3 regions of the Actinoplanes sp. GCM10030250 genome follow, and region 3 is predicted to be linked to each of the others. Evidence: riboswitches for the same ligand, from Rfam matches in the RefSeq annotation. Region 3 holds a riboswitch; each other region holds the start of a gene.

Region 1 (9,759 bases), on a different contig from region 3:
CTCGCGCCGCGCCATCCGCGCTGCTCGCGCCGCGCCGCGTCGCCCTTCCGCGATCTTGTGGACTTGCGGAGCAACGGTTGGCGCGATCTTCACAAGATCGCGGTGGAGGAGCGAAAGGAGGGGCCGGTGGCGAGTGGTCGGACTGTAGAACGGTGGGAACGACGAAGCCGGCGGCCCTCAGGGCTGCCGGCTTCGTGCGGGTTTGTGGGGTTCGGGCTGGGTCAGCAGGGGACTGCGGACGCGGCGGCTCCGGGCTGGGCGGCTGCGGAGGCGGGCTGCGGACGCGGCGGCTGCGATCAGGCGGCGGCTGCGACGGCGGCTGCAGAGGCGCGGCGGGAGGTGTAGCGCCAGCGGAGGACGATGGCGGTGGAGAGGGCGAAGCCGATGGCCGCGGGGGCGAGGGTGGCGGCGTTCATGTCGCCGGGGGCGGCCACGGCGGCGCCGATCACGGCGTAGGTGACCGTGGAGGGGATGGCGGCGATCGTGGTGCCGAGCAGGTAGCGCTTGCGGCAGACGCTCGTGGTGCCGTAGGCGTAGCCGACGAGGCCGAACGGGGCCAGCGGGAGGAAGCGCACCAGCAGGACGGCGGCCAGTCCCCGGCGGTTGAGCCAGCCGTCGAGGCGGTCGAGGCGGCTGCCGGCGCGGGCCTTCAGGGCGCCGCGGCCTGCCCAGCGGCCGGCGTAGTAGGTGGCGGTGGCCGCGATGATGGCGGCCGCGAGGGCTGCGATCGCACCGGTGGCGGCGCCCAGCAGGAGGCCGCACAGGAGGGTGATCGCGGTACGGGGTACCAGCACCGAGAGCAGCAGCCCGCCCACCACTGCCACGGCGGCGGGTGCGCCGGGGCCGAGGTTGTCGACGCTGGTGCCGATGTCGCGCAGAGGGAGCGTGGCGGCGGCTACCGCGAGGGCACCCACCACGACGCCGAGCATGCCGAACCGGGCGAGGCGGCGCTTCCAGCTGATCGGAGCGCCCTCCGCCCCAGCCGCAGCCTCGGGGGCCACAGCCTGGGGAGCTGTGGCGGATGGCGCAGCGTGAGCAACTGCCTGAGGGTCCGCGGAGTCAACGCCCCGCGGGGCGATCAGGATGTCGGTCATGCAGGCATACCGCCCCAACTGTCGTCGGTTCAGGTCAAGGTCTAGCGGGTCAGGCCGGGGTCGCGGCGGCGAGCCGTTCGCCCCTCAGCCGGTCGGGCCAGGTGTCGTCCAGGGGCGCAAGCCTATCCGCGCCGGTGGACCAGTTCAGTAGCAGATCGGCTATCGCTGGGTTGCGGGCGAGCGCCGGGCCGTGCGAGTAGGTGCCGAGGATCTTGCCTGCCCAGGCGCCTTCGGTCTGGCCGTCGTTGCCGACGCCGGCGGTGACCCGGGCCAGTGGTGCGGCGTGCTGGCCGAGATGCGTACGACCGCCGTGGTTCTCGAAGCCGGTGAGCGGCGGCAGCCCGAGCCGGGGGTCGATGTCGCCGCGCAACTCTCCGACGGCCCGGGTCTCGCCCCGGTCCGAGGAGATGTCGAGCAGGCCGAGCCCGGCGACTTTGGCCCCCTTGGCGAAGAACGAGTGACCGAAGAGTTGGTAACCGGCGCAGATCGCCAGCACGGCGGCACCCTGGTTGACCGCCCGGTGCACGCCGCCGTCGGCGATCAGGCGCTGCGCGGCGAGGGACTGGGGGCCGTCCTCGCCGCCGCCGATCAGATAGATGTCGGCGGTGGTGGGCATCTGCTGGTCGGAGCGGACCTCGTAGGTCTCGACCGGGATGCCGCGGGCCGCCGCCCGGTGCGCCAGGATCAGCAGGTTGCCCCGGTCACCGTAGGTGGACAGCAGGTCGGGGTAGATCCACACGATCCGCAGGGCCTCAGTTGACACGGTCCAACTCCGCTCGGATGTCCTGGAACGCCGTGTAGTTGGCGATCACTTCGAGGCGGCCGGGGGGTACGGCCCGCAACGCCTCGTCGAAACTGAGTACGTGCCGGAACGGCACCTGGTTCACCTCGAGCCGGACGGCGAGGTCATACGCACGGTCACCGGTGATCAGCACGGGGCGGGTGCGCAGCGGTGCGAAATCGACGTCCCACAGCCATGAGGTGTCCAGGCCGTCGGGGTCGCGTGCGTTGATGGAGAGCAGCGTAGGGGCATGATCAGCCATGTCGAACGCCTCCAGCCAGCTGGCCGGGTTCTTCGCGAGCAGCAGCCGGATGTTGCGCCCGTCCCGATCCACCTGTGCGTAACGGCCGGCGATCGACGTCACCCGGGAGAGGCGGGGGAGTGCCTCTATCGGGCGCACCCCGAACTCGGCCGCGACGGCGAGAGCGGTGGCCGCGTTGCCGACGTTGACGCGGCCCGGCAGCTGGAGTTTCACCATGTGCCAGTCGCCGCGCGGGTCGATCACGCCCTCCTCCTCGACCGTCCAGTTCGGCCGGGGGCGGCGCAGCGGGCAGCCGGCGCACCACCAGTCGCCGTTGGCCCGCTCGATCGGGTGGCCGCTCTCCGGGCAGACGAACGAGTCGTCGTGCCAGCGCTGGCCGGCGCTGAACCAGGTGACCTGCGGGCTGGTGCTCGCCGCCCAGACCACCATCGGGTCATCGGCGTTGGCGACCACCCGGATGTCGGGGTGGCCGGCGAGTGCCGCTTTCCACAGCTGCGCCATCATCGCCACCTCCTTCGCCCGGTCCAGCTGGTCGCGGGAGAGGTTGAGCAGCGCCACCACCCGGGGGTTCGTGGCGTCGATGACCTGAGCCAGGTAGTGCTCGTCGACCTCCAGCACGGCGAACGGGGTGTGCCCCTCCTTCGCCAGCGCCGAGGTGTGGCCGGTCGGCATGTTGGCGCCGAACGAGTTGGTGGCGACCCGGCCGAGATAACCGACAGCGGCCGCGGTGAGCCGCGTCGTGGTGGTCTTGCCGTTGGTGCCCGAGACGAGCGCCACGGCCCGGCCCGACGCGAGATGCTTGAGCAGGTCGGGGTCGATCTTGAGGCCGATCCAGCCACCGATCACCGAGCCGTCGCCGCGTCCCGCGGCCCTGGAGAGCGCCGCAGCGGTCTTCGACACGGAGGTCGCGACCTTGGCGATGAGAGGCAATTTCCCGTCCGTCACGCCAGCGAGGGTACCGGACGCGAAGGTTACGACCAGTTGCCAGACCATCAAGATCATCGCACGGTCGGTGTTTTGGCCGGTCCGGGCGTTTCGGTCATGTTGCGAGACGGGGCGAGACTATTTGTGTGTTCTGTTTCACCCGTAACCTTCTACCTTCTGTGCCCGAGTGACCGCATTGAGTAATGGCATTTGTCTCGCGGAGGTAACAAACTGGACATGACCGTTTATGCCAATTACTCAGGGTGACGATGCGCACGGTGACGATCACGCCCGGATTCAGGTAGCAAGGTTGGGCCGGGAGCAACCGCTCACCGGTCGCGCCGGACTGGTTCACGCCGAGCCCTGCCCCGTTCCGGACGGCGCGATCACCCCAAGCACGAAAGCATCAGGCATCAGGGGGCAGGGACGGGGAACCCAATATCGGTCCTCCCGCACCGCGGCATTCCGCGTGGTGCATTGGGGGACCTCGGGGTGAAGCCGCTTCGGCGGCCGGGCAACCTTCCCGCCCGAACCCGACAGCTAACCTCGCAGGCGTGCCGGAGGGAATTCTCTACCGTGCACGAACACAGTTCGCGCCGGGGCCGTCGCATGTCCGTCGGTACCGGCACTGTCGCACTGTCTCTGGGTCTCTGCCTCTGCGCCGGTCAGTTGGTGGCCACTTCGGCCGCTTCTGCCGCCGCTCCCACCCCGGTGGCCGCGGCCGCCGCGGTGAAGGTCACGCCCAAGCTGGCCGCTACCAAGGTCAGCACCCGGAGCCTGAAGTGGGGCTCCACCCTCAAGGTCACCGCCAAGGTGATCGACCCGCGTACCGGCAAGATCGCCAAGGGCACGGTCCGGCTCCAGGGCTACAGCAAGGGCGCCTGGCGGACGTGGGACACCGAGACCGTTCGCAACCAGAACGGGACGGTCACGCTCAGCGCGAAGCCCCAGGCGACCGCGTGGACCCGGACGATCTTCACCGGGAACGGCTTCAACCAGGTGACCACCAATAAGATCAAGGTCTCCGTGAAGGCCAGCGGCGCCAAGGTTCTCGCCGAGGCCAAGAAGCACAAGGGCGCGCTGTACAAGTTCGGCGCGTCCGGGCCGAAGCGTTTCGACTGCTCCGGCTTCACCAAGTACGTCTACAAGAAGGCAGCGGGCAAGAAGCTGCCGCACAAGGCGAACTCGCAGCAGCGGTACGGCAAGTCGGTCGCCAAGAGCAACAAGAGGGTCGGCGACCTGATCGTCTTCCGCAACGGGTCCTACGGCTACCACGCCGGGATCTACGCCGGAAACGGCTACGTGTACGACTCGCCGCACACCGGTGCCCGGGTCGGCAAGCACAAGATCTGGAACAAGAACTATGTGGTACGCCGCCTCGTCGCCTGATTCGGCGCGCGTGGCAAGCACGTAGTAAGCAAGCACGTAGTAAGCAAGCACGTAGTAAGCAAGCACGTAGTAAGCAAGCACGTAGTAAGCAAGCACGTAGTAAGTAGGACAGCGCACGTAGTAGGACATGAGCACAGCGCACCTAAGTAAGTAAGGTGTAGCGCGACGGTGTGGTGGCATCGTCCGCTGAGCAAGAATCGACGCCTGTGGGGCGTGACCCGAGTCCGGGTCACGCCCCACAGGCGTTCCTGCGTTCGGCGGTCCGCCGGCCCCACTTTCCTCCCCGCGACCCTCCCCGAGGCCCCCACTTTCCTCCCCGGCGGGCGAAAAACGGTCCGCGAAGCCCGGAATCGGCGGACTTTTCGGCCCTCGTGCGCCCGATGTCGGAAACCGGACCTCGTTGATCATGCTCTGACCCTCCACTGCGCCCCACCGCCCTTGAACTGGGCTTTCGTCCGCGAAAACGGCTCGCGAGCGTTCGCTTTCGGGTTGCAGGTGGAGGGAAGTGGAGTAGAGTGGAGCGCAGTGGCAGGGCAAGGAAGTTCACCGAGGCCTGCCGGCCCGAGTTGACAGGCGGACCGTCTCCACCGCGAAGGAGCGGGCGCCACGGCAAGGGGGGAAGGGCCGATGTTCCTCGGCACGCACACCCCGCGCCTCGACGAGAAGGGCCGGCTGATCCTTCCGGCGAAATTCCGTGATGAGCTGGCGGGAGGTGTCGTGATCACCAAGGGGCAGGAGCGCTGTCTTTATGTGTTCCCGATGCCGGAATTCCAGCGCATCGCCGGTCAGCTGCGTGAGGCGCCGGTGACGAACAAGGCCGCCCGGGCTTACAGCCGGGTGTTCTTCGCCAGCGCGCACGACGAGGTTCCCGACAAGCAGGGCCGGGTCACCATCCCGGCGCACTTGCGGGATTACGCGAGCCTCGGGCGCGACCTCGTGGTGATCGGAGCCAGCACCCGGGTCGAGATCTGGGACAAGCAGTCCTGGGACGACTACCTCTCGGCCAGCGAGGAAGACTTCGCTGACATCGAGGAGGGGGTGCTGCCCGGCGGACTGTAGGGCGTGGCACCTCGGTGGGCCGCCGGCGCGGCCCGGACGCCACTGCCGCCGTACTGCGAGATCTCCAGCCGCTCCCGCTCCTGGCGCCTCTTCCCCGGCGCCAGGCGCGTGTCCGGGGCCGGGCAAGTCCGGGCCGGGACATGAGCGGATGGGGATCTGGCGGTACGGATGGGCGGCCGGGCCGGTACGGCAGGGAAACAACCGGGTGAGACGCATCAAGTGGGGCAGTGGGGGTCGTCATGGGGGAGCCGCGGGGCATACACGTTCCGGTGCTGCTCGAGCGTTGCCTCGAGCTGCTCGGTCCCGCCCTCGCCCTGCCGGGTTGCGTCCACGTCGACTTCACGCTCGGGCTGGGCGGGCACGCCGAGGCGGTGCTGGAGCGGTTCCCTGACGTGGTCCTGATCGGACTCGACCGGGACACCGAGGCACTCGCGCACTCACGGCACCGGCTGGCCCGCTTCGAGGACCGCGTCCACCTGGTGCACGCGGTCTACCACGAGTTGCCGCGGGTGCTCGGCGAGCTCGGCATCCCGGCGATCCACAGCGGACTGTTCGACCTCGGGGTCTCCTCGTTGCAGCTGGACGAGGCGGATCGCGGCTTCGCGTACTCGCAGGACGCGCCGCTGGACATGCGGATGGACCAGTCCCGCGGCGCGACGGCCGAGGAGGTCGTCAACTCGTACGAGCCGGGTGAGCTGGTTCGGATCCTCCGGCAGTACGGCGAGGAGAAGTTCGCGCCGCGGGTCGTCTCGGCGATCGTGCGGGAGCGGGCGAAGGGCCGGATCACCTCGACGGCGCGGCTCGCCGAGCTGGTGAAGGACGCTATACCAGCCGCCGCGCGCCGAACGGGTGGAAATCCCGCAAAAAGGACGTTTCAGGCACTACGCATTGAGGTGAACGGCGAGCTCGAGGTCCTCGAGTCAGCGGTTCCGCATGCTTTGGACGCTCTGGCGCCCAAGGGGCGACTTGTGGTGATGAGTTATCAATCACTGGAGGACCGGATCGTCAAGCGCGCGCTCACCGCGAGGTCGCGCAGCACCGGGCCGATCGACCTGCCGGTCGAGCTGCCCGGAACCGGTCCGACGCTGCGGCTGCTCACCAGGGGATCCGAGCCGCCCAGCGAGGCGGAGGTGGCGGAGAACCCGAGGGCGGCCTCGGTGAAGCTCCGCGCGGTGGAACGGATCGGCGAAGAGCGGATCGGCGAAGAGCAGGGACAGGCGTTCAACCGGGCATCGGGGGCCGGCCGCGAACGGCCCCGGGTGTCGGGGCCCGCGCGGGAGGGGAAACCGGAGCAGCCCCGGGAGACAACGCGTGGGGGACGAGGGCGGTTACGCCCGGGGGCGACTCAGCAGGGGGAGGGATGAGCATGAGCGAGCGTTACGACGCGCCGCGGTCGGGGGGCCGAGCGGCGCAGTCGCGTAACACCGGGGGCGGCCGCGATGCGCAGAGCGGGGAAGCGGGCGCCCGGGGGACTGGTGCTCGGGGAAAGAGCGCTCGGGGAGCTGGTGCACAGGAGGCGAGCGCCCGGGGGACTGGCGCTCGGGTGACTGGCGCCCGGGGGGCGCGTCAGTCGGCGGGCCGGGCCGACACGCGCCGGTCAGGGATGCGGAGTGACGAGACCGGGCCGGTGGAGGGTACCGCCGCGCTGGCGCTCGAGGTCAGCGATCTGCGGGTCACCGCCGACACTCCGCGGCCGGGGGATCGGCCGAAGCTGTGGGTGGCGCCGCCGCTGCCGATCCGGGCACCGCGGGCGACCTTCGCCGCGGCCGTGATCGCCGTGGTGCTCATCGGTGTGCTCGGCATCCTCTTCATCAACACCAAGACGATGGAGCAGTCCTTCCGCCTGAACGCTCTGCGCAAGGAGAAGGCCGCTCTCGACAAGCAGCACCAGAGCCTGCAGCAGCAGCTCATCCAGGCGTCCAACCCGGGCAACCTGCATGCCGCGGCGCGCCGGCTCGGCCTGGTGATCGCGGACGCGCCCGCCATGATCCGGCTGCCGGACGGGAAGATCGTCCGCCCGCCGACGCCGGGTCGTGGCAAGGTCGCGGTGACCGCCCAGGATTACCTGAGTGCCACCGTGTCGCCGTCCGCGGGTACCGGGCAGTAGGCCGCCGTGGCGCCGCGAGCCGACGACGATCCGCGCCGGGGGACGACACCCCGGCGCGGTTCCGCGCGTGATCTGCCCGGAGAGCGCGACCGTCACGGAGAGCGCGACCGTCACGGAAAGCGTGATCTGCCCGGGCAGCGGGACCTTCCGGGGCAGCGTGATCTTCCCGAGCAGGGTGAGCAGGACGAGCGTGAGGACGGGGCGGGACGGCGTGGGCGGTCCAGCATCGGGGATGCACGTGCCTACACCCCGCGGGGCAGGACCGTCGCGGAGCGGGGGCGGCTGCCGCGGTCCGGGCGCACCACTGATCCGTTCCGGCCGGCACTGCAGGTCCTCGACGGCGGTGAGACCGGTCAGCGGTCCCGCGGGCGGGGCGGGCGCGGCGCGGAGCCGGCCGACGGCGCTGAGACGCGCAAGCAGAGCGAGAACAAGGACACCAGCGAGCGGACCCGAGGGCGGAGCGCGCCCGAGGAGCCTTCCAAGCCCTCATCGCGCACGCGAGAGCCGGACCGCGGGCGCCCTTCTGCCGCCGGTGACGGGAGGGGGACGTCTTTCCGGAAGGGTGGCGGCGCTTCTCGTACCGAAAAGGGATCAGACGGACCACGGCGGAGCGCAACCGGCCGCACGGACCGCAAGCCCGAAAGACAGCGGCCGGAACGACGGCCAATCCCCGCTGAGCCGCCGAAGCTCGCCAACAGCACGCGGCGTTTGCGTTTGGGGACCGTGCTGGCGCTGTCGCTGTTCGTGACGATCGGTGTGCGGCTGGTCGTGTTGCAGGTGGCCACCTCGCCGGCGGAGGCGCACAGCCTGATGGAGCTGCGCGAGAAGCGGCTGAGCACGGTGAAGCTACCGGCGCCGCGCGGCAGCATCCTGGACCGGGACGGCAACGTCCTCGCGCACAGTGTCGAGGCGCGCTATGTGTCGGCCGACCCGGAGAACGTCAGGCTCCAGCAGAACATCCCGGCCATCGCGAACCGGCTCGCGCCGCTGCTGACCGTCGCGCGGTCCGAGCTCGAAGCGAACATGAAGCGCAAGAAGGTGCTGGGTGGGTGGACGCAGTTCCGCTACCTGGCGCGTGGTGTCGACGTGGCCACCGCCGACGAGATCGAGGCGATGAACCTGCCGGGCATCAACACGCACAGCGATGAGCGGCGTGATGTGCCGGGCAAGGATCTGGCCGCGAACCTGATCGGTTTCACCGGCGACGACCACCACGGCCTGGAGGGCCTGGAGGCGCGCTACGACGACCTGCTGCACGGCACCGACGGCAAGCGGGTCTTCGAGATCGGCCGGGGCAACCTGAACGCGCCGATCCCCGGCGGGTACGAGCGGGAGACGGCCGCGAAGCCGGGCAACTCGCTGAAGCTGACCATCGACCGCAACCTGCAGTACAAGGTGCAGCAGATCCTCGACGCCGAGGCGGAGCAGCGCAACGCCGGCATCGCCGGTGCGGTGGTGCTCGACGCGAAGACCGGTGAGGTGCTGGCGCAGGCGAGCTATCCGGCCTACAGCGCGGCCGAGCCGGACAAGGCGGACGCGGAGGACCGGGCCGACGTGCCGACCAGCGTCGTCACCGACCCGGGGTCGACGCACAAGGCGTTCATCTTCGGTGCCGCGCTCCAGGAGGGGCTGATCACGCCCGAGTCGACGCTGACGATCGGGCCGGCCATCGAGCTGGGCGGTACGCCGTTCACGGACACCCACCCGCAGGACAAGGGCACCGAGATGACGATGCCCGGGCTGCTCGCGTACTCCTCCAACGTCGGCACCATCCTGATCGGGAAGATGCTCGGCAAGGAGAAGATCTACGAGTACCAGCAGAAGTTCGGGCTTGGTACGGCGACCGGGGTGGGCACGCTCTACGAGGCCGACGGTCAGCTGCTCAAGCCTGAGGACTGGAGCGGTTCGGCGCCGGGTTCGGTGCCGATCGGGCACAGCGTCTCGGCCACGCTGATGCAGATGGCCGCCGGGTACAACGCGATCGCCAACGACGGCACCTGGATCCAGCCGCACCTGGTCAAGGAGACCATCTCCGGCGAGACCGGCAAGGTGACCCCGGCCCCCGCGCCGGTGACGCGCAAGGTCCTCGATCCGGGTATCGCCGCGCAGCTGCGGACGATGATGGAGGCCGTGGTGGACGTCA
Region 2 (9,759 bases), on a different contig from region 3:
GGTTGTTGAGCAGGATGTAGGTGCCGAGCGTGCCGATGATGGCGCCGCCCCAGTAGGTGCCGTTGACACCGATGTCGACGCGGCCCCGATACTTCGCCGGCATCATCTCGTCGATCGCGGAGTTGATCGCGGCGTATTCGCCGCCGATACCGGCGCCCGCGATGAACCTCGTGAGATACAGGAAGACCAGAGCCGCTGGCCCGTTGCCCCAGGTCAATGCGGTGAGTGCGTTGCCGGCCAGATAGACGCCGAGGGTGACGACGAACAGGTTCTTGCGGCCGAGCGCGTCGGAGAGGCGGCCGAAGAACAGCGCACCGAACACCTCACCGAGCAGATAGACCGTCGCGATCAGGCCGACCTGTGTGGAACTCAGCCCCAGGGTCTCCTGCTCTGCCAGCACCGGGCCGACCGCACTGGCCACGGTGATCTCGAGTCCGTCCAGGACCCAGGCCGTGCCGAGCGCCAGAATGATGCGAGTGTGGAACGGCGACCAGCTGAGCCGGTCGATACGAGCAGGGATCAAGCTCCGGATGGTTCCCGAGCCGGAGGCCGGAGCCGGCGATCCGAGGCTCTGTGCCATGGACGCACCTCCATCTAAGTGATGTTGCTCACGCAATACCCAGCAAATTCACAGCTACCCATACGTTTTCCGCAGGAGGCCAGGTGCGAACGGTCAACGTGGCAGTTGTCGGATTCGGCTGGATGGGCCGGGTCCACACGCGGGCCTACTCCCGGGTCCGGCAGCACTTCCCGGACCTGCCTGCACCGATCCTGCTCGCGGTGGCCGACGACGTGCCCGGCCGCGCCGCCGAAGCCGCGTCGCAGTACGGCTTCGCCTCCGCCGTCACCGACTGGCGATCGCTGGTCCACGACCCGCGTATCCAGGCGGTCAGCATCACCGCGCCGAACTTCCTGCACCGGGAGATCGGCAGCGCCTTCGCCGCGGCCGGCAAGCACATCTGGATCGAGAAACCGGTCGGCCTGAACGCCGGCGACGCCCGCGCCATCGCCGGTGACGGCCAGGTCAGCGTGGGCTTCAACTACCGGCACGCCCCCGCGGTGGCGAAGGCCCGCACGCTGCTGCGCGAGGGCGCGATCGGCCGGGTCACGCACGCCCGGTTCCGCTGGTTCAGCGACTACGCCGCATCCCCCGACGCCGCGCTCAGCTGGCGGTTCGAGCGGGCGCGCGGCGGCAACGGTGTGCTCGGGGACCTCGGCGCGCACGCCGTGGACCTGGTGCGGCTCCTGCTGGGCGAGATCGGCGCGGTGGTCGCCGAGACCGCGACCTTCATCGCGGAACGGCCGCGCCCGGTGGGTGCCACATCAGGACACCAGAGGGGTACGGGCGAACCCGGCACCGTGGAGAACGAGGACTGGTTCGCCGCCCTGCTGCGGATGGACTCCGGTGCCCGCGTCGCCGTGGAGGCGAGCCGGGTGGCCGTCGGCTCGCAGAACCAGTACGGCTTCACCATCCACGGTTCGTCGGGTGTGCTGTCCTGGGACTTCCGCCGAATGGGGGAGCTGCGGATCGGGGACGCCACCGTGTTCGCCGGCCCGGGCGACGGCGAGTTCGCGGCGTTCCAGCCGGGCGCGGGAAACGCGATGAGCTACGACGACCTGAAGGTGATCGAGGCGGCGCTGTTCCTACGGTCCGTTGTGGAGGGTGTGCCGCACGGGGCGACGCTCGACGACGCGATCCGGGCCGCCGAGGTGCTGGACGCGATCCAGGCGTCGGCGGAGTCCGGAACCTGGGTGAAACCGCGCCGCTGAAACCGGCTCAGAACGTGTGGTGGTAGAGGGAGCAGCCCTTGCAGACGTCCGGTGGCTCGGCGCTCGCCAGCCGCCTGCGGAAATCGCGGTACGCCGTGCCGTGCCAGATCTCCGGGAAACTCGCCTCGTTCAGGTCGCCCAGGGAGATGCGGTCGTCGCCCATCACCATGCAGCACGGCTGGACCCGCCCCGAGCTGGTGATGTAGGCCGCGTCCCAGGGCCAGGTGCAGCCACCGCCGCCCTCGTCCTGGAAGCGGGGCAGTCTTACCCGTACCCCCAGATCTTTGGCGATTCTGGCGGCCTCGCCGAAGGCGGCCGTGGCCCGCTCCACGTCGGCGCCGGTCCACAAAGCCTGGTCCGCGGTGAAGGCCCGGATCTCGTCGTAGCGCCCGGCCGGGTCGGTGTCGTCGAAGCTGTGCGAAAGGTTCTGCACCCGCAGCTCGTCGACACCGATGTCACCCAGCAGCCGGACCAGGCCGGGAAGTTCCGCGACGTTGTCGCGCATCGCCACGAAGACCACACGGACCCACGGTGTGCTGCTGTTCGCCGCACGTTTGGCCGCCACCAGCCCGGCCAGATTCGCGATCACGGTGTCGAAGTGGGCACCCTCGCGGATCGCCTCGTAGGCGCCGGCCGTCGCACCGTCCAGGGAGACGTGCAGCCAGTCGACACGGCTCGTGACCATCTCCTCGGCCCGGCGGCGGGTGAGCAGCGTCGCGTTGGTGTTGAAACCGACCCGGATACGCCGGCCCACCGCGGCGGCGATCATCTCCGGCAGGTAGGGCGACAGCAGCGGCTCACCCAGGCCCTGAAGGGTGACCTGCCGCAGCGGCACGTCGTCGACCAAGCGGTGGAACAGCTCCGGGCGCATGGCCCCGGCCAGCTTGTTGACCGGTGGCCGGTAGCGCACCAGGCACATGGTGCAGCGCAGGTTGCAGGCGGAGGTGACCTCGACCTGGAGGTGGGCGGGCAGCGGTGGGCTCAGCTCGACCGGCATGGCGGCCGCATGCCCAACCTGAGACGCCGGAAACAGGTGGCGAAGGGGTCCGGCTGCCGCCCCTCGATGGCAGCCGGACCCCTCCGGTCTGTGGCGGCGCCTTTTTGCTGTGGCGCCTTTTTGCTGTGGCGACGCTTGCTGTGGCGACGCTTTGCTGTGGCGACGCCCGCGCTGTGGCGCGCGCGGTCGGCGATTGCCGGGTGGGGGTGACACGTGAAGGTGGCGGTTCGGGGCGCAAAGGTTGCCCGGAATCTCGAACTTTCTTTGGTGCGCCGCTCTTACGGGTGCCGGGACGGCAGCTGGGCCACTGCTGCGGCGACGGCGGATCGTGGGCTGGTGAGCACCGGAGGGCCGTCGATCAGCTCCGCGGCCGGGGTCATGCTCGCCTGTGCCAGCACGATCACATCCACCTCCGGCGCGATGCCGCGAGCCTGCGCGGCGATCTCCTCGTAGTAACGCCGCAGGTCACCGGACTTGAAATGCCGCCACGCGGAGGCGGCGACCACAGGCACCAGCGTCACACCGGCGTCGGCGTCGGCGTCGACCCCGGCACCCGCCCCGACCTTGGCGCTCGCTCCGACCCCGGCGCTCGCTCCGACCCCGGGGCTCGCCCCGACCCCGGCACCCGCCCCGACCCCGGCGCTCGCCTCGGCACCGGATCGGGCGGCACTCTCCCGGAGCAGGTCCAGAGTCGGCTCCAGTGTGGATTCCGTCGTGACGATCACGCCGATTCGTTTGCCCGCGGCGACCGCGGCTTCTGCCATTGGCCGGTCCGCTCGCAGCACCGGCACGCCCAGCGCCGCGGCGGACTCCTCCGCCACCGCACCGATGGTGGAACAGGTGCACACGATCAATCCGGCGCCGCCGGCGACCAGTTCGTTCAAGCGGTCGCGCACCCGATCCGCGAGTTCCGGGGTGAGGCCACCGGCCCGTGCGTCGGCCAGCAGTCGTTCATCCACCAGATCCAGGGCCGGCTGCCCGGGCGCCAGCTCTGCCAGGAGCCGGCCGAATGTCGCAACGTGCACTTCCGCTGTGTGCAGGAACCCGATCGTGGTCACCCCGCGATTGTCCGTCACTCGAAGGTCACGGTGGCCTCCGGCACTCCCCGGGCACGGGCCACCTCGGCGGCCTCGGCCTCGACACGCCGCCTGTCCCCGGCGATGAACGGCGCGAACGGCGTCACGGACAGGTCCACCCGCTTGCGGCCGGCCATCTTGGCCCGCCACACGGCGGCGAACTCACCGTCGACCAGCAGGACACCCGGGTTACCGAGGGAACGCCACACCTCTTTCTGCCGGGCCCGGTCGGGCAGCAGCAGGTCGCGGTCACGGGCCTGCAGAAGCGGGTCCATCGCGGGAATCCAGCGGACGCCCTCCGGGGTCGTCGCCGCGGTCAGCTCGGCGACCCGCGCCTCCGGAAGCCACGCCTTCCGCCCGTCGACCCGCACCTCGGTCAGGGTGGAAGGCCACACCTTGCGGATCTCCGTGGTGGAGCTGCCGAGATATTTCGCCACCTCGGCCGGGGAGGCCGGCCCGAGAAACCGCAGGTAGGTCTCGATCAACCGGTCGATGCCGGCATTCGTCTCGGGAATCGCCGGGGTGGCGGCGAGCGGGCCGAGCAGGGCGTCGCGACCGCGCGAGAGAACCTCGATGCCGCCTGCCAGGCCGGCGTGCTGCCAGACGTTGCCGGCGATGTGCCGGGCGCCGCAGCCGCGGCAGTCATACGTCAGCTCGGGCGGCACCCGCCTGCTCACCTCGGTGCTCGCCTCGCCGCGGGGCATCGGGGCGGTCACCACCTGACGGAACGCCTCCGCCGTCACGGTGAACGCGCGGATCCCGAGCGGCACCCCGTCGGGAATCTGCGCGCTGTTGATCCGCGAGCTCGCGTCGGCGTCGGTGAGCGGCCAGAGCTGCCGGACGAGGTCGGGCAGGTCGGTGCGGCGATGCAGGTGTGGGGCACCCCGGGCGGCCCAGACGGTGGTCAGGCGGTCGTCGTCGGGGGTGGCGCTGGTGCGGGCGGCCAGGGCGACCATGGTGGACCCGGGTGTGTACTCCTGGAGGCCGAGGTCGAGCACCGGCAGGCCGGCGGGGCGCTCATCGGTGCGGACGGCGAGCCCGAGGGCGGCGAGGCGGTAGGCCATGACCTGCTTCCGGTCCACGGTGATCATTGGCGCCCCCCCCGGCTTTCTAGGTGCGACGACCGTACCGCCGGGATGCGACATTTTTCTGCCGTTCCGGCCGGGTGCCGGACCTGCCGTCGACGTATTCCCAGGTCTCCAGGCGGGTCGGCCCGTACGGGCCCTCCTGGTGGATCGGCGGCTCACCGGTGAGCCAGTACCCGCAGCGGCGGGCGACCAGGGTGCTGGCGATGTTCGCCGGGTCGATCCTCAGGAGCAGCCGGCGGAAACGGAGGGTGCCGCAGGCGTACCCCGAAAGGGCTGACAGGGCCGCCGACGCGAGGCCGCGCCGCCGATGAGGGTGACCCACCAGATAGCCGATCTCCGCCTCGCGGAGATCCGCGTTGACGCCGAAGAGCAGCACCTCGCCCAGAGGGCGATGACCGTCAGCGGTGATCGCGAGCTGGATCCGGCTGCCGGTGGTGCGGCCCTGATGGGCACGCTTGAGATAGGCCAGGCCGGCTTCGGTGTCGAACGGTGACGGCATCGGCGTCCAGCGCGCGATCTCCGGCTCGTCGAGCAGCGTCACCAGGTCGGTCAGATCCTCAGGTCGCCATTCACGCAGGACGATGCCGATTCCCGTCAACCTCAGCGGATAGGGCAGAGGGTCGGCGGTCACCACCGAATCCTGCCCATAAGGACCCGGTTGCTGCTAGTAGGGATCGATATGAATGCGCTGAGGGATTTCCAACACCGCCGTCGCCGGATCCGCGATACCGCTCTTGAGCACCGTGGTCTTCGAACCCGCAGGGCTGCTTTGCCACCTTTGCCAGATCTTCGTACTGAGATGATCCAGCTATGTCGAATCGTCATGCGCCCGGGCACTGGGCCGAGTACAACGCCGGCCAGACCCGCCGCGACATCCGGGAACAGTGTCACCGCGTCATGGAGTTGGCGGGTCCGGGCAATGGGCGCACCGCGATCGACCTCGGCTGCGGTGGAGGGCGCGAGACCCGGGCGTTGCTCGAGGAGGGCTGGCGGGTCACGGCCGTGGACAGCGAGCCGGGCACGGAGGCGCGTCTGTTGCGCACTATCGGGGGCCGGCATGCGGGGTTGACCGTACGCGTGAGTGGCTTTGAGAATGTGACTGATCTGCCCGCGGCCGATCTCGTTTATGCGGGGTACTCGCTGCCCTTTCAACGACGTGAATCGTTCGACCGCCTGTGGACGGAGATTCGGTCGGCGCTGCGGCCGGGCGGGCGACTGGCGGTGGACATCTTCGGTGTGAACGACACGTGGGCGGGTGATCCGGCCATGACGTTTCTCAGCGCGCCCGAGGTGCGGGCGCTGCTGGACGGTTTGGAGATCGAGCACTGGTACGAGGAGGACGCGCCGGGAATGGCCTACACCGGGCCGAAACATTGGCACGTCTTCCACGTCATAGCTTTCGTGCCGTGATCTCCAGACCGGCGGTGCGGAGGCGGTCGACGAGTGCACTGCCGATCGCCGTGGCGGGTGTGAGCACGCCACCCTCGGACTGCTTGGTGTCAAGAGCCAGAGCAAGCGCGGACTCGCCGAGCATGATGGCCGTCGCCGCATAACCGGGATCGCCCTTGGCGCGGACCCGGGCCGTGTAGCGCGAGCCGTCCGTGGTGGTGGTGAAGATGTCCATCGTGAAGTGGCCGTTGCGCTGGGTCTGCTCGCTCGGGCCGGAGCCCGGCTTCGGCAGGATGCGGTCCAGGACGAACCTCGTCGGCGGCAGCGCCAGGCCCAGGACCAGGCCGCCCAGCGCGAACTTGGTGCCGTGGGCGATCACGGGGGAGAGCGCGGAGGTGCCGGCGCTCATCACCTCGCGATAGCGGAAACGGCGACCGTACGCCCAGCCGAGCAGCGCGTTGCTGCGCCGGACGACCCGCGTGTTGTAGGACGCCATGACGAACGGCGCGAGGTGCCCGCGCAGGCTCGGATCCACTTCGGAAGCGGGCAGGGTGAGCATGTCCGGCTGCCGGCCGAGGTCCGGCTCCGCCGCGCGGTCCGGGCTCAGCGAGTACGGGCTGGCCCCGATTTTGCGCAGCTGCCGGTCCTTCTTCATCAGGTCGAGCTGGTGGCGCATCGAATCGATGGTGCCGCCGCTGACACCGCCCTTCATGCTGGTCACCACCAGCGTGGTGTCGGTGAGCTCACCGGCGCCGTCCGCCCGTACCTGCTCATGCAGGACATAAACCCCGATGTCGGACGGGATCGAGTCGAAGCCGCAAGAGTGGACGATCCTCGCCCCGGTGCGTTTCGCGACCTCATGGTTCTCGTCGATGCTGTCCCGTGCGAAAAGGACCTCACCGGTCAGGTCCACGTAGTCGGTACCCGCTTCGGCGCAAACGCGCGCCAGAATGCGGCCGTACTTCGCATAAGGCCCCGCGGTGGTGATGACCACCTTCGTGCGGGCAACCATCGCGGCCAGCGCCTCGGCGTCTGTGGCGTCCGCCACAACGATTGGCCACTGAACACCCAGACGTGAGCGAACCGCCTCCAGTTTCTCCGGCGAGCGCCCGGCCAATGCGATTCGGGTACCCGCCGGGGCGTGCGCGGCGAGGTGCCGTGCTGTCAGGACACCCACGAAACCCGTGGCACCGTAGACGATCACTTCGAACTCGCGGGCTCCATCGCTCATGGCTGCCGATTGTGCACCCTCGGTGGAGTGTCCGCAGCGTCGTGGTTACCAGCTGGTAGGCCAGGCACGAAATTCTGGTGAGTTAGTCACACAAAATAAGATCAAAGCGGCTAATTTGTTGAGAACAAGGTCACCGGTCCCGCGTAGAGGCATGGCCAGCCTCGTCGGGTGGTGGCTACCGTCGGCAGTCCGCAGTGGCGGACACCGTGGCCGGAACGCCGAGTCCTGCCGCCGACCACGGTCTAAGAAACAAAGGCATGGAGCGGGGGACCCAAAAGTTCCTCGGCGCTGATGCGCCTCGGGGTGAAGCCGCAGCACGCGGCCGGGCACCTCTGCCCGAACCCGACAGCTGACCTCGCAGGCGTGGAGGACAACTCATGGTTCAGATCAACAAGCGGGTTCATCGTGCCTTCGGCATGGTTGCTGTGGGGCTTGCCGGGGCTGGGGCTTTCGTGCTGCTCGGGCCCCCCTCCCCCACCTCCGCCGCACCTTCCCGAGCGTCCAGCGTGAACTGGGACGCGATTGCCCATTGCGAGTCCGGTGGCAACTGGCGCATCAACACCGGCAACGGTTACTACGGCGGCCTTCAGTTCAGCCGCGGCACGTGGCGTGCCTACGGCGGCACGAAGTACGCAACCACCGCCAACCAGGCCACCAAGTCCGAACAGATCCTCGTCGCCGAGCGTGTACTGCGCGGCCAGGGCATCGGTGCGTGGCCGCACTGCGGCAGGCGTCACGCCTACACGCCTCAGCCCGTGTCAGCGACGATGCGGAGGGCTTCGGGCGGCGCCACCCGCACTCACGTCGTCCGTCGTGGCGACACCCTCGCCGCTATCGCCCATCGGTACAACGTTCGTGGGGGCTGGCGTGCCCTCTACCGGGCTAATGACGACGTGTTGAAGAGTCCACACCTCCTGTATGCCGGGCAGCGCCTCACGGTGTGAGGGCTGGGTTTTCCTGCCGTCTTGGTTCGCGGTCTCAGTCGGCGGTTGTCGCTGAGGCCGCGACCGTGGCGGTGCTTGGGTCGCGAGGCGCAGGCGCAGGCGTTGGTCGGGCTGGTCGGCTACCGGCGCGCCCTCTGTCGCGTCCCAGATTTTGGGATGAGGGTCGACCTTCCCTGCCCAGCGCCAGATTTTCACGCGCGGCACGGGCGTTCTGGTGAACATGGATGGCTGTCTCGCGGCGCCGGATACAGCACTCACGTTCAGCTGGACCTGGGCCGGCCGGCATGCGAACCGCCGCGGGCCTCCACCCTGACGGGTGCCTGGACCAGTGGGCGCGCACGGTGAGGTTGTGTGAGAGCTGGTTGTTGCTCTGGCGTGGGTAGAAGCGCACGGTCGGGTTGTGTACGAGCCGGCTGTCGCTAGGAGCGGGTGCTCCGGCGTGTGTAGAAGCGCACGGTCGCGTTGCGTGCGCCCCTACCGTCGCTTGCGCCGTCCCTGCCGCCCGCCACCCGCTCCGAAGCGCTGGCATCCCGAAGCGCTGGCATGGCGTTGCAGCGGCGCCGCAAAGCGTGCGCATCGTGATACGCACGCGCGGTGAAGCAACCGCGCGGTGAAGCAACCGCGCGGTGACGCGCGCCGTGAAGCGTTGGCGTGGTGATGCGCTCGCGTCGTGACGCGCGCCATTCCGGGTGGCGAGGCTGCTGTGGCGGCCTCGGTGACCGCTAAGACCTGGCGTGCTCGCATCCAACTGAGCAGGCGTTGCCGAGTGCTGTTGATGGCGTCGATCAGCTGGTCGTTTCCGGTCGGCTTTCAACGCTTTCAACGTTTTCGACGCTCTGGAGGGGTGCGCTGCTCAGGACACCGTCCGCTTGAACCTCTTGGCGTAGGCGTGCGATGTTCACGAACCTCTCGCCGTCGGGCGGGCAGGCGTTGAGCAGGCGCAGGATCATCGTGCAGTACTTGGCCATCGTGTTGCGGCCCGGCATGAAGATCGAAAGCTCGTCGCGCGCCTCCTCCACCCGAACCTGCAGATCCTCCGGCAGGGCCGCCAGCACCTCCGCCGGCGCGTCCACCGGCACCTTGGCCATCCAGAACGGGCCCTCGCCGTCAAGGACACGCCTGTCCTGCTTAGGGCCATCGAGCGCCAGCGTCCGCCATGGCGCACCCCGCACTGTGACGCCGGCGCCCTCCACCGTCTTGACCAGCTCGGCCGCCGCCGACTCGATCATCGTCTCGGCCTCCTCCCACTCCTGCGCGTTACGCC
Region 3 (9,759 bases):
ACCAGCTGCACAACTTCGAACCGCCCGCGACGCCCGACGAGGTGCACGCGGCCGCGCTGCAGTACATCCGGAAGATCGCCGGGAGCACCCGGCCGTCGCAGGCGAACCAGGCCGCCTTCGACACGGCTGTCGCCGCGGTCGCCGCCGCCACGGCCGAGCTGCTCGCTGAGCTGGTGACCACCGCGCCGCCGAAGAACCGCGAGGAAGAGGCGGCGAAGGCGCGGGCCCGGGCGGAGAAGCGTTACGCGTCCTGAGCGGCGGGTAGGCGTACCTCAACTCGCAGGCCCGGCTCCGCATCGCCCAGCGTGACGGTGCCGCCGTGCCTGCGCACCAGCTCGCGGACGATGGCGAGCCCCAGGCCGGAACCGCCGGCATCACGGGCACGGGCGTCGTCGAGGCGGGTGAACCGCTGGAAGACCCGGTCGCGGTCGGCCGCCGGGATGCCGGGGCCGTCGTCGGTGACCACGATGACCAGCTGATTCCCGTCGGCCGCGGTGCTCACCGTGACCTGTTCCCGCCGGTGCCGCACGGCGTTGTCGAGCAGGTTCGCGACCACCCGGGCCAGCGCGTCCGGCTCGCCGGACAGCGGCAGCGGCTCACCCGCGTCCCGGTACTCCACGCCGGGGTACCGTTCCGCGGTCTCGCCGACCAGCTGGCCCAGGTCGATGCGCTCGACCCGGCTGGTGACCGCGCGGGTGGTCCCGTCGTCCTGCCGGGCCAGCAGCAGCAGATCGTCGACGAGCCGGGAGAGCCGCTGCACGTCGGCGAGCAGATCGTCGGTCAGCGCCGGCCAGTCGGTGTCGTCCGGGAGCCGCTGCGCCACCTCCAGCTCGGTGCGCATGTTGGTGAGCGGGCTGCGCAGCTCGTGGGCGGCGTCGGCGACGAACGCCCGCTGCCGGGCGCGGGCCGCGTCCAGGCGGTGCAGCATGTCGTTGAGGGTGACCGCGAGCCGGTGGATCTCGTCGCGCGAGTCCGGTACGGGCAGACGGCCCTCCCGGGTGCCGCCGGTGATCTCCTCGGCTCCGGAACGCAGCGCGTCCACCGGGCTCAGCGCGGCGTCCAGCGCCCGCCACAGCACGGCGGCCAGCAGCGCCACCAGCAGCGGGAAGATCACCAGCAGGGTGAGCCGGAGCAGGTGCACGCTCTGGGTGATCTGGTCGGTGGAACGGGCGACCAGGATGCGGACCGGTGCGGTCGGCGGCCCGGCGGTCAGCTTGACGACCCGCGCCTCGCCGTCGTAGCCGATCCGGGTGCCGGGGATCGGCACGCTGCGCCCGTCGGGAAGGTCGCGCAGCTCGGCGCTGTAGAGGATCGGCACCATCCGGTCAGCGAGGGCGGACACCGCGATCACCCGGGACTCGGCGTCGATGACCTGCACCTGCACGTTCGGGGAGACCGGGATCAGGTTGGTCAGCGAGCCCTGGTCGACGAGCCGCTGCACGCCCAGGGCGGTGTCCATGGACTCGGAATGGACCGAGCGCGTCTGGGCGTACCCCAGAACCGCGACCAGCAGAATGCCGCCCGCCGCCAGACCGAGGGTGAGGCCGGCGGCCGAGACCAGCATCAGCCGGGCCCGCAGGCTCAACTCCCGGATGCGGCGCATCTACGCGGCCGGGACGGCAGCCAGCCGGTAGCCGGCGCCGCGGACCGTCTCCAGGCGATCCCGGCCGATCTTGCGGCGCAGGTAGCCGACGTAGACCTCGACCGCGTTCGGCGCGGTCTCCAGCGCGGCGTCCCACACGTGGTCCAGCAGCTCGGTCTTGGAGACGACCTGGCCGGGACGGCGCATCAGGTACTCCAGCAGGGCGAACTCGCGCGCCGTCAGCGTGACCTCGGTGCCCGCGACGAGCACCCGGCGCTCCGCCGGATCGAGTTCGACGTCGCCGAAGCTGAGGACCACCGGGCGGGCCTGGGCGCCGCGCCGCAGCAGGGCCCGCAGGCGGGCGAGCAGGACGATGTACGAGAACGGCTTCGTCAGATAGTCGTCGGCACCGCAGTCCAGCCCGTCGGCCTGGTCGTACTCCCCGTCCTTCGCCGACAGCATCAGGACCGGCAGCCAGTGCCGCTCGGCTCGCAGCTGCCGCACCACCCGGTAACCGGACAGCCGGGGCAGCATCACGTCCAGGATCATCGCGTCGTAGCCGCCGTGGCGGGCCATCTCGAGGCCGTCCTGCCCGTCGGCGGCAACGTCCACCGCGAACCCCTCGGCCTGCAGGCCACGGCGCAGCGCCGCGGCGAGCCGTGCCTCATCCTCCACCACCAGCAACCGCACCCCCACACCTTGGCATGCCGTGGCGGGGTTCCGTCACCCGCTCTCAGCGGGTTCACAGCGCGGGATCAACGCGGCTTCAGGGCACCCCGGCGGGGACTTCCCTTAAGGGACTTTCTCAGCGGCATCACAGCGGTGCCGGGGCACGATGGGTCCCAGACAACAGGAGGTGGACATCGTGTCCGTGTTCAGGTCCAGGCCGGCGTTGCGCTGGCTCGTACCGTCAGCCGCCGCGGTGGCTGTCATCGGGGGCGGCGCGGCGGCCGGAACGATCGTGGCGAACGCCGATCCGGCACTGCCGGATCGCACCGCCGCCCAGCTGCTCGTCGACCTGCAGAGTGCCGACCCGAAGGGTCTCTCCGGCACCGTCGTGCAGAGCTCCGACCTCGGCCTGCCGGGGATCGCCGGGCTGCTCGGCAAGGCCGGGGGCAACGTGGCAGGCAACGGCGGCGGGCTGACCAGCCTGATCGCCGGCAGCAACACCGCCCGCGTGTGGTACGCGGGTGAGGACAAGGTCAGGTTCGCGCTGGTCGGCACCGACGGTGAGACCGACGTGATCCGCAACGGGCAGGACGTCTGGGTCTGGCAGAGCCAGGACAACACCGGGACGCACGCGGTCCTGCCGGCGGAGACCCAGGAGAAGCCCGAGGCGCTGCCCTCCGGCATCCCCTCCACGCCCAAGGAAGCGGCTGACGCCGCGCTCGCCGCGATCGACCCGTCGACCCAGGTCGCCACGACCGGTGCGGCCGAGGTGGCCGGGCGCGACGCGTACGAGCTGGTGCTCAGCCCGAAGAACTCGTCCTCGCTGGTCGGGCAGGTCCGGCTCGCGATCGACGCGACCGAGCACATCCCGCTGCGGGTGGACGTGTATGCGAAGAACACCACCAAGCCCGCTTTCCGGGTGGCGTTCGAGCAGATCTCCTTCACCGTCCCGGACGCGGAACAGTTCACCTTCAACCCGCCGCCCGGCGCCAAGGTCGACGAGGCCGGCAAGCTCTTCGGTGCCGACGGCATGAAGCCGGGCGCCGTCAAGCCGGACGGTGCCAAGGCCGACGCCGCCAAGGCGCGGGCTGAGGCTCAGGCCGAGCTGCACAAGGGCCTGGGCGAGAAGGGCGAGCCGAAGGTGATCGGCGAGGGCTGGGCCTCGATCGTCACCGCCAAGCTGCCCGAGTCGCCGGAGAAGGCACTGGCCGGCGCGGAGGCCGAGGGCGAGGGTGCGCAGGCCCAGGCGTTCCTCGACGTGATGCCGAAGGTCAGCGGCGAGTGGGGCAGCGGCCGGCTGCTCAGCGGCGCTCTCTTCAGCGTCCTGCTCACCGACGACGGCCGGGTCTTCGCCGGTGCGGTCACCCCGGAGGCCCTGTACGCGGTCGCCTGATCCACAGCTCCATCACAAGGGCCCTGCCACTCCGGTGGCGGGGCCCTTGCCCGTTCCCGTGACAGCGCTGAGGGCCGGCTGTGGGTCAGGGAGCGGCGGGGGCCGGCTCGGCGGTAGTGGGGGTGCGCTGATGCGGTAGAGGCGGGAGGGCCGGCTTGAGGGTGGGGCGGGGAGTGGGGAGCAGGGTGTAGGCGGCGGCGAGGAGGGCGGCTGCGGCGAGAGCGTCGAGCCAGTAGTGGTTGCCGGTGCCTACGACTACGAGCAGGGTGATGGCGGGGTGGAGGAGCCAGAGGCCGCGCCATCGGGGGGAGGTGGCGGTGATCAGGGCGATCGCCACCACCAGGGCCCAGCCGACGTGCAGGGAGGGCATGGCGGCGTACTGGTTGGAGAGCTGGTCGGTCTCGGGGGCGCCGTAGACGGCCGGGCCGTAGAGGCGGCCGAGGTCGAGCATGCCGGTTTCGGGGAGCATGCGGGGCGGGGCGAGCGGGTAGAGGAAGTGGACCACCAGGGCGCCGGAAGTGAGCAGGACCAGAACGTTGCGGGTGCGGCGGTAGTGGCTGGGCCTGCGGAGGTAGAGCCAGATGAGGCAGGCGGCGGTGGCCGGGAAGTGGACGTACGCGTAATAGCTGTTCGCGGCCGTCACCAGCGCGGGCCAGTCCAGCAGGGTGTGCTGCACGGAGAGTTCGCTGGGCAGGTGGAGCCGGCGCTCGAGGTCCCCGATGGTGGACGCGTTGCGGAACGCCTCGGTGACGTGCCCGTCGGCTGCGAGGCGCGCCAGTTTGTAGGCCAGGAACAGTCCGGCCACGAGGGCGAGCTCCCGCAGTGCGGAGAGACCCGGCGCCCTAGCCGGGTTGCGGGGGCTCAAACGACGCTCGAATTCGGCATGACGCTCCCCCGTCCACTGATGTTCGGACAGCATCCGGCGATCTTGCCGATTGGGCAAGATTCTTTCGGACGAAAGTGATCTAACGCGCAGCCGGAACGCGGTCGGCCCGGCCGGCGGCGAGGAGGGCGAGCAATGCCGCGGCCGCCAGGGGGAGGGATTGCCAGCGGGGGCTCAGCGCGTACGTGAGAAGGAGCGTGACCGTCGCGGCTGCCGCGACCAGGCCGGTGAGCACCGCGCGGCGCATGCGCGGCGGCAGGAGGGTGAGGCAGCGCCAGGGCAGGCGGCCGGCCGGGATGAGTACCAGGGCCGATAAGAGGATCATCACGGCGGCTACGGTCAGGGACGCGGCGCGGGCGAGGATCAGGGTGGACGGCCAGGGCAGGGCGGTGGCCGCCAGGATCGCGGTGAGCAGTACGCCGGCGGTGAGGCCGCGGCGCAGGCCGCCGAGCAGGCCGCGGATCGGCCAGGTCATCGCGGCGCCGGCCAGCTGGGCCGGGTGTTCGGCGGCCAGGCGGCGCAGGCCGCGCATGGCCGGGCCGACGCGGAGCCGTTCGGCGTCCAGGAGGGCGATCAGCCAGCGGCCGTCGGGGTTGTCGGGATCGCGGGCAAGGGCTGCCCGGACCGCTTCGCGCGCTGCGGACCGATGGCCGGCCTGACGTTCGATCTCGGCGAGGTTGAGCAGGTCGGGTATCGATGCGGGGTCCAGGGAGAGGGCGCGGCGGGCCGCTTCCCGGGCACTGTCGAAGTCGCGGCGGGCGGCGAGCGCCCTGGCGAGAACACGGTGAGCCGGCTGGTGAGCGGGCTCCAGGCGGACCGCCTCCCGGGCTTCGGCGAGAGCCTCGTTGAGCGGCTCGGCGGTAGGCCCGGCGGGAGGCCCGGCGGGAGGCCCGGCGGTAGGCCCGGCGGTAGGCCCGGTGAGGGGCCCGGTGAGGGGCTCGGCGGGACGGCCGGAGAGGGTGTGAGGAGGCACTCGGCTCGTTCGATGTGGGTGCCGGCCAGGTGGGGGGCGGCGGCCACCGCGGCGCCGGCGGCGGTCAGGGCGTCCGCGTGGCGGCCCTGGAGGCGGAGGAGGCCGGCCAGCAGGGCGAGCAGTTCCGGGTCGGCGGGTGTGTCGGTCAGGCCGGTCCGGACGGCGTCCTCGGCGTCGCGGAGGCGGCCGACGCCGGCGAGCAGGCGCGCCCGGGACGCGGGGGTCACCGCACCTTGCGCTTCTTGAGGTAGGCGGCCAGGTCGTCGTACTCGCCGCTCTCGTTGGCGAACATGGCGACGTTGCGGGCGGTGGAGAACCAGGCGTCGGTGGAGGGGCGGATCTCGCGGGCGGCGGCGAGCATGTCCGACTGGTTGATCATGCGGATGTCGCCGGTGGCGATCGAGTCGCGCATCGCGTACTCGGCGGCGGTCTCGCACAGGTGCGCGAGGTCGGCGCCGGAGTAGTGCTCGGTGGCGGCGGCGACCTGGGCCAGGTCGATGCCCGCCACCGGGCGATCACGCAGGTGCAACTCCAGGATGGCGGCACGCGCGGGGCCGTCCGGAGGCAACACCAGGAGGGTACGGTCCAAGCGCCCCGGCCGCCGCAGGGCCGCGTCGACGTCCCAGGGTGCGTTGGTGGCCGCCAGCACGAACACGCCGTCGTTGCCGCCGTCCACGCCGTCCAGTTCGGTGAGCAGCTGGTTGACCACGGTACGCATGGACGACTGCAACTGGCTCCGCTTGTGCCCGAGCGCGTCGATCTCGTCGAGGAAGAGGACGCACGGCGCGTGGCCGCGTGCCGACTCGAACAGGTCGTGGAGGTTGCGCTCGGAGCTGCCGATCCACATGTTCAGCACGTCGGTGATGCTCAGCGAGATGAACGAGGCGCCCATCTCCCCCGCGACGGCCCGCGCCAGGAACGTCTTGCCGCAGCCGGGCGGGCCGTAGAGCAGAAGGCCACCGCGCAGGCTCTTGCCGAACAGGCTGCGCAGTTTCGGATTGCGCAGCGGGCCCAGGAACGACACCTCGAGACGCTTCTTGACCTCGGCCATCCCGCCGACGTCGGCGAGGGTGATGGTGGAGTGCTCGATGTCGAAGGCGCGGTCGGCGTGGCCCTGGATCGGGTCGGGGTTGCCGTCGGCGCGGGCGAACCGTGGTGGGACGACGTCGCCGAACTGCTGCTCGAGGGCGGCCCAGTCGACGTTTCCGGGGGCGGCGGGAGCGGGCTGAGCGGGGGGTGCGGCATCAGCGGGGGGTTGAGCGGGGGGTTGAGCGGGCGTTTGAGCGGGCTGAGTGGGTGAGGCGGCGGGCTGCGTGACGGGTGGGGCGGCGGGGGGTTGAGTGGGCTGGGCGGGCGCCGACGGGCCCAGAGCACGGGACATCAGCTGCTGGGCGGTGGTGTTGCCCGGCTCGCGGGCGAGGACCTGCGCGGCGTGCCCGATCGCTTCGGCGCCCCGGCCGGCGGACACCAGCAGCTCGGCGAGGTGCAGCCGCAACGGCAGGTCGTCGGGACGTGCCTGCACCGCGGCGGTGAGGCTGTCGATCAAGGCGTCGCTCATGAGAGGCGATTATGCCCCGGCCCGCTGAGGCCATGCCGGGGAGCGGCGTCATGGCAGCCGGGAGCGCGGACCGGGAGAGCTGCTCGGGAGCCTGGAGGGTCCCGCAGGAACCGCCGCGGTGGGACGGGCCGACCGTACGATGAAAAACGAAACGGCCGCTGCCAGAAACTGACAGCGACCGTTTTCGCACAGGCCTTACGCCGGTCTGCGGTAGCCGGCGATCGGGCCTCGATCGATCGTCGCCATCCGCACGTGGTCTCCCGTGTGCGGTGCGTGCACCACCTTGCCGCCGCCGATGTAGAGCGCGACATGGTGCACGTCGGAGTAGTAGAAGACCAGGTCACCTGGCTGCAACTCACTCCGGCTCACCGATCTCGTGGAACCGTACTGGTCCTTCGTGTAGTGCTCGAGGTGCACGCCGACCGCACCCCACGCCTCCTGCGTCAGACCCGAGCAGTCGTAGCTGTTCGGGCCGTTGGAACCGAAGACATAGGGCTTGCCGATCAGATCGCACGCCTTCTGGGCCGCGCGACCACCCTTGTCGTTGGTGTACGTGACCGGGCAGGGTCCGGTCCGCAAGGCGCCGTCGTCGACGTTCGCGGTGCCGTACGCCTGAATCCGCAGTTTCTGGAGGTCCTTGATCTCCCCCTCGATCGCCTTCTTCTTCGACGCCAGGTCGGTGTCGCGTGCGGCGATCTCGGTTTCGAGCTGGTCCACCTTCGCCTTGTCGGCGGCGTACTTGTCACGCAGCTTCGCCACGTCGGCGATCGACTGCCTCTGGTTGAACGCCAGCTGGTCGAGGAGGGTGAGCTTCTCGGCCAGGCCCGTCGCGTTGCCACTCATCAGCATGGCGTTGAGAGTGCTCGGCGGGCCCTGCATGTAGGCGTCGACCGCGAGGCCGCGAACCTCGACCATCGCGGCGTCCACCTGAGCCTGCAGCGGCGCCAGGGTCTTCGCCAGATCCTTCTGCTGCTTGCGCAGTTTGGTCAGCTTGCCGTGCACGTCGTTGTACTGCTCGATGACAGGCTCGAGCTTGTTCCACTCCGTGTCGATCTGCTTCTCGACGCTGGAGGGCGTGGGCTCGGCATGGGCAGCGGCCGGTCCGGTCAGAACGAGTCCGGCGGATGCCACGACGAGTGCCAGCCCGCGCAGGAGACCAGCGCGCCGCGCGCCAATCCGTTTCACGTAGGTGCTTCGTCCTTTCTTCCTGTCAGCCGCCGACCGGGTTAGCTGACGGGTTCGGGCGGGAAGCACACCCGGCCGCGGAACTCCGCGGCTTCACCCCACAAACCTGGGTCCCCGGTTCACCCCGGAGGGCGATTGGGCGGTGGTCCGTCAGATCGGCCGGGGGGACGATTGGGGGCTGCCGGACCGGGGACCACCGTACTCGGATCATGGAGGCAAATGAAGCTCGGGACTTTACGCACCAGCCTGGTCACGGTGAGCTACCGGAAAGGCCAGGTGTCGAGCGCTTTTCCCAGCCAGGGTACGACCAGGATCACGGTGGGTAGCACCAGGAGACCGGCCGCGGCGGTGGTAGCGGACACCGCCAGGATGGCCGAGTTGCGGCCCGGACCGTCCAGCCGGGACAGTCGGCGGCGCCGGGATTCACCCTCCGGGTCGCCGGTCACCTCCTCCGACAGGGGGACGGCGTCGGTGAGGCGAGCGAGCGCGGCCCGCAGCGGCGCGGGCCCGGTGCGGCGGCGCGCGGCATCGTCGGCCACCATCTCCAGAAGCAGGTGTACGGCGTCCAGCGGCGCCCTGCTGCGCAGCGGACGGGGCACGGCTCGATGGAACGCGGTGAACGACTCCATCACCAGCTCGTGCTTGTGCCGCAGGTGGGCCCGCTCGTGGGCGAGGACCGCGCCGACCTGCTCCCGGTCGAGGACCCGCAGCACACCGTCGCTGAGGACGACCCGGGGCGACCGGCCGGGCACGCAGTAGGCCAGCGGGAGGGGGCCGTCGAGGACGCGCACCTCCTCCCCGCCCAGGTCCTCGTGCCGTTCCACCCGGTCGAGCAGGTCGACGAGCATCCGGTGCCGGGCGCGGCGGGCCCGGGCCCGGTAGCTCACCCGGCCGAGCGAGATCAGCAGCCGGACCACGATGGTGGCGGCGACCGCGAGCGAGAACACGAGCGCCGCGACAGTCTCGGGGTGGCGGGCACCGGCCGCCCGGGTCAGTTCCTCGGGTGCGGCGAGCACGACGCCGAGCGCGCAGAGCACCGCGGTGAGGGTGACGGCCTGCCAGAGCAGCACGGCGGCCACCGGGGCGCGGTCCGGCCAGCGGGCGTTCGCGAGGATGCCGGGCACCACCAGCGAGAGGGTGAGCCCGAGCGCGCCGAGCAGGAGGGCTGTCACTTCTTCGGCGAGCGCACCGCTTCGATCGCCGCGGCGAGTGCCTCCGGCGGCAGTTGCCCGACGAAGTACGCCAGGGCGGCGTCGCGGTCGGGGGTGGCGCTCAGCGCGTCGAGCATCAGGCCCGCTGTCATCTCCTCGCGGGTCTGCGACGGCGCGTACCGGTAGGCACGGTCGGCTTTCTGCTGGGTGACCAGGCCCTTCTTGGCGAGCCGGTCGAGGACGGTCATCACTGTCGTGTAGGCCAGGTCGCGGTCACGGCTGAGCAGGTCGTGCACCTGCCGCACGGTGAGCGGCTCCGGCGCGTCCCACAGCTTCGTCATGACCTCGCGCTCGAGATCGCCCAT

What was found. Region 3 has a riboswitch for cyclic di-AMP ahead of ACFQV6_RS29775 (NlpC/P60 family protein). Riboswitches for the same ligand answer to the same signal wherever they lie in the genome.
Region 1: another riboswitch for cyclic di-AMP. It lies ahead of ACFQV6_RS28940 (C40 family peptidase); the one in region 3 lies ahead of ACFQV6_RS29775 (NlpC/P60 family protein).
Region 2: another riboswitch for cyclic di-AMP. It lies ahead of ACFQV6_RS43260 (transglycosylase family protein); the one in region 3 lies ahead of ACFQV6_RS29775 (NlpC/P60 family protein).

What each region holds. Positions count from the first base shown of each region.
Region 1 is NZ_JBHTDO010000026.1:54,671-64,429, forward strand. Features, by position in the region: gene ACFQV6_RS28925 (TVP38/TMEM64 family protein) at 297-1,001, opposite strand; gene ACFQV6_RS28930 (type 1 glutamine amidotransferase) at 1,144-1,857, opposite strand; gene ACFQV6_RS28935 (MurT ligase domain-containing protein) at 1,847-3,067, opposite strand; cyclic di-AMP (ydaO/yuaA leader) riboswitch at 3,456-3,631, shown strand; gene ACFQV6_RS28940 (C40 family peptidase) at 3,671-4,450, shown strand; gene mraZ (division/cell wall cluster transcriptional repressor MraZ) at 5,078-5,509, shown strand; gene rsmH (16S rRNA (cytosine(1402)-N(4))-methyltransferase RsmH) at 5,749-6,873, shown strand; gene ACFQV6_RS28955 (hypothetical protein) at 7,113-7,616, shown strand; gene ACFQV6_RS28960 (penicillin-binding transpeptidase domain-containing protein) at 7,743-9,759, shown strand, end outside.
Region 2 is NZ_JBHTDO010000066.1:11,561-21,319, forward strand. Features, by position in the region: gene ACFQV6_RS43220 (MFS transporter) at 1-523, opposite strand, end outside; gene ACFQV6_RS43225 (Gfo/Idh/MocA family protein) at 664-1,770, shown strand; gene ACFQV6_RS43230 (SPASM domain-containing protein) at 1,778-2,767, opposite strand; gene ACFQV6_RS43235 (hypothetical protein) at 3,046-3,825, opposite strand; gene ACFQV6_RS43240 (DNA glycosylase AlkZ-like family protein) at 3,840-4,934, opposite strand; gene ACFQV6_RS43245 (GNAT family N-acetyltransferase) at 4,954-5,562, opposite strand; gene ACFQV6_RS43250 (class I SAM-dependent methyltransferase) at 5,742-6,341, shown strand; gene ACFQV6_RS43255 (saccharopine dehydrogenase family protein) at 6,322-7,551, opposite strand; cyclic di-AMP (ydaO/yuaA leader) riboswitch at 7,758-7,930, shown strand; gene ACFQV6_RS43260 (transglycosylase family protein) at 7,929-8,495, shown strand; gene ACFQV6_RS43265 (MerR family transcriptional regulator) at 9,281-9,759, opposite strand, start outside.
Region 3 is NZ_JBHTDO010000027.1:85,443-95,201, forward strand. Features, by position in the region: gene ACFQV6_RS29735 (DUF2277 domain-containing protein) at 1-254, shown strand, start outside; gene ACFQV6_RS29740 (sensor histidine kinase) at 242-1,603, opposite strand; gene ACFQV6_RS29745 (response regulator transcription factor) at 1,604-2,272, opposite strand; gene ACFQV6_RS29750 (outer membrane lipoprotein carrier protein LolA) at 2,448-3,644, shown strand; gene ACFQV6_RS29755 (phosphatase PAP2 family protein) at 3,730-4,563, opposite strand; gene ACFQV6_RS29760 (tetratricopeptide repeat protein) at 4,610-5,500, opposite strand; gene ACFQV6_RS29765 (hypothetical protein) at 5,578-5,751, shown strand; gene ACFQV6_RS29770 (AAA family ATPase) at 5,724-7,058, opposite strand; gene ACFQV6_RS29775 (NlpC/P60 family protein) at 7,254-8,243, opposite strand; cyclic di-AMP (ydaO/yuaA leader) riboswitch at 8,258-8,395, opposite strand; gene ACFQV6_RS29780 (M56 family metallopeptidase) at 8,504-9,415, opposite strand; gene ACFQV6_RS29785 (BlaI/MecI/CopY family transcriptional regulator) at 9,412-9,759, opposite strand, start outside.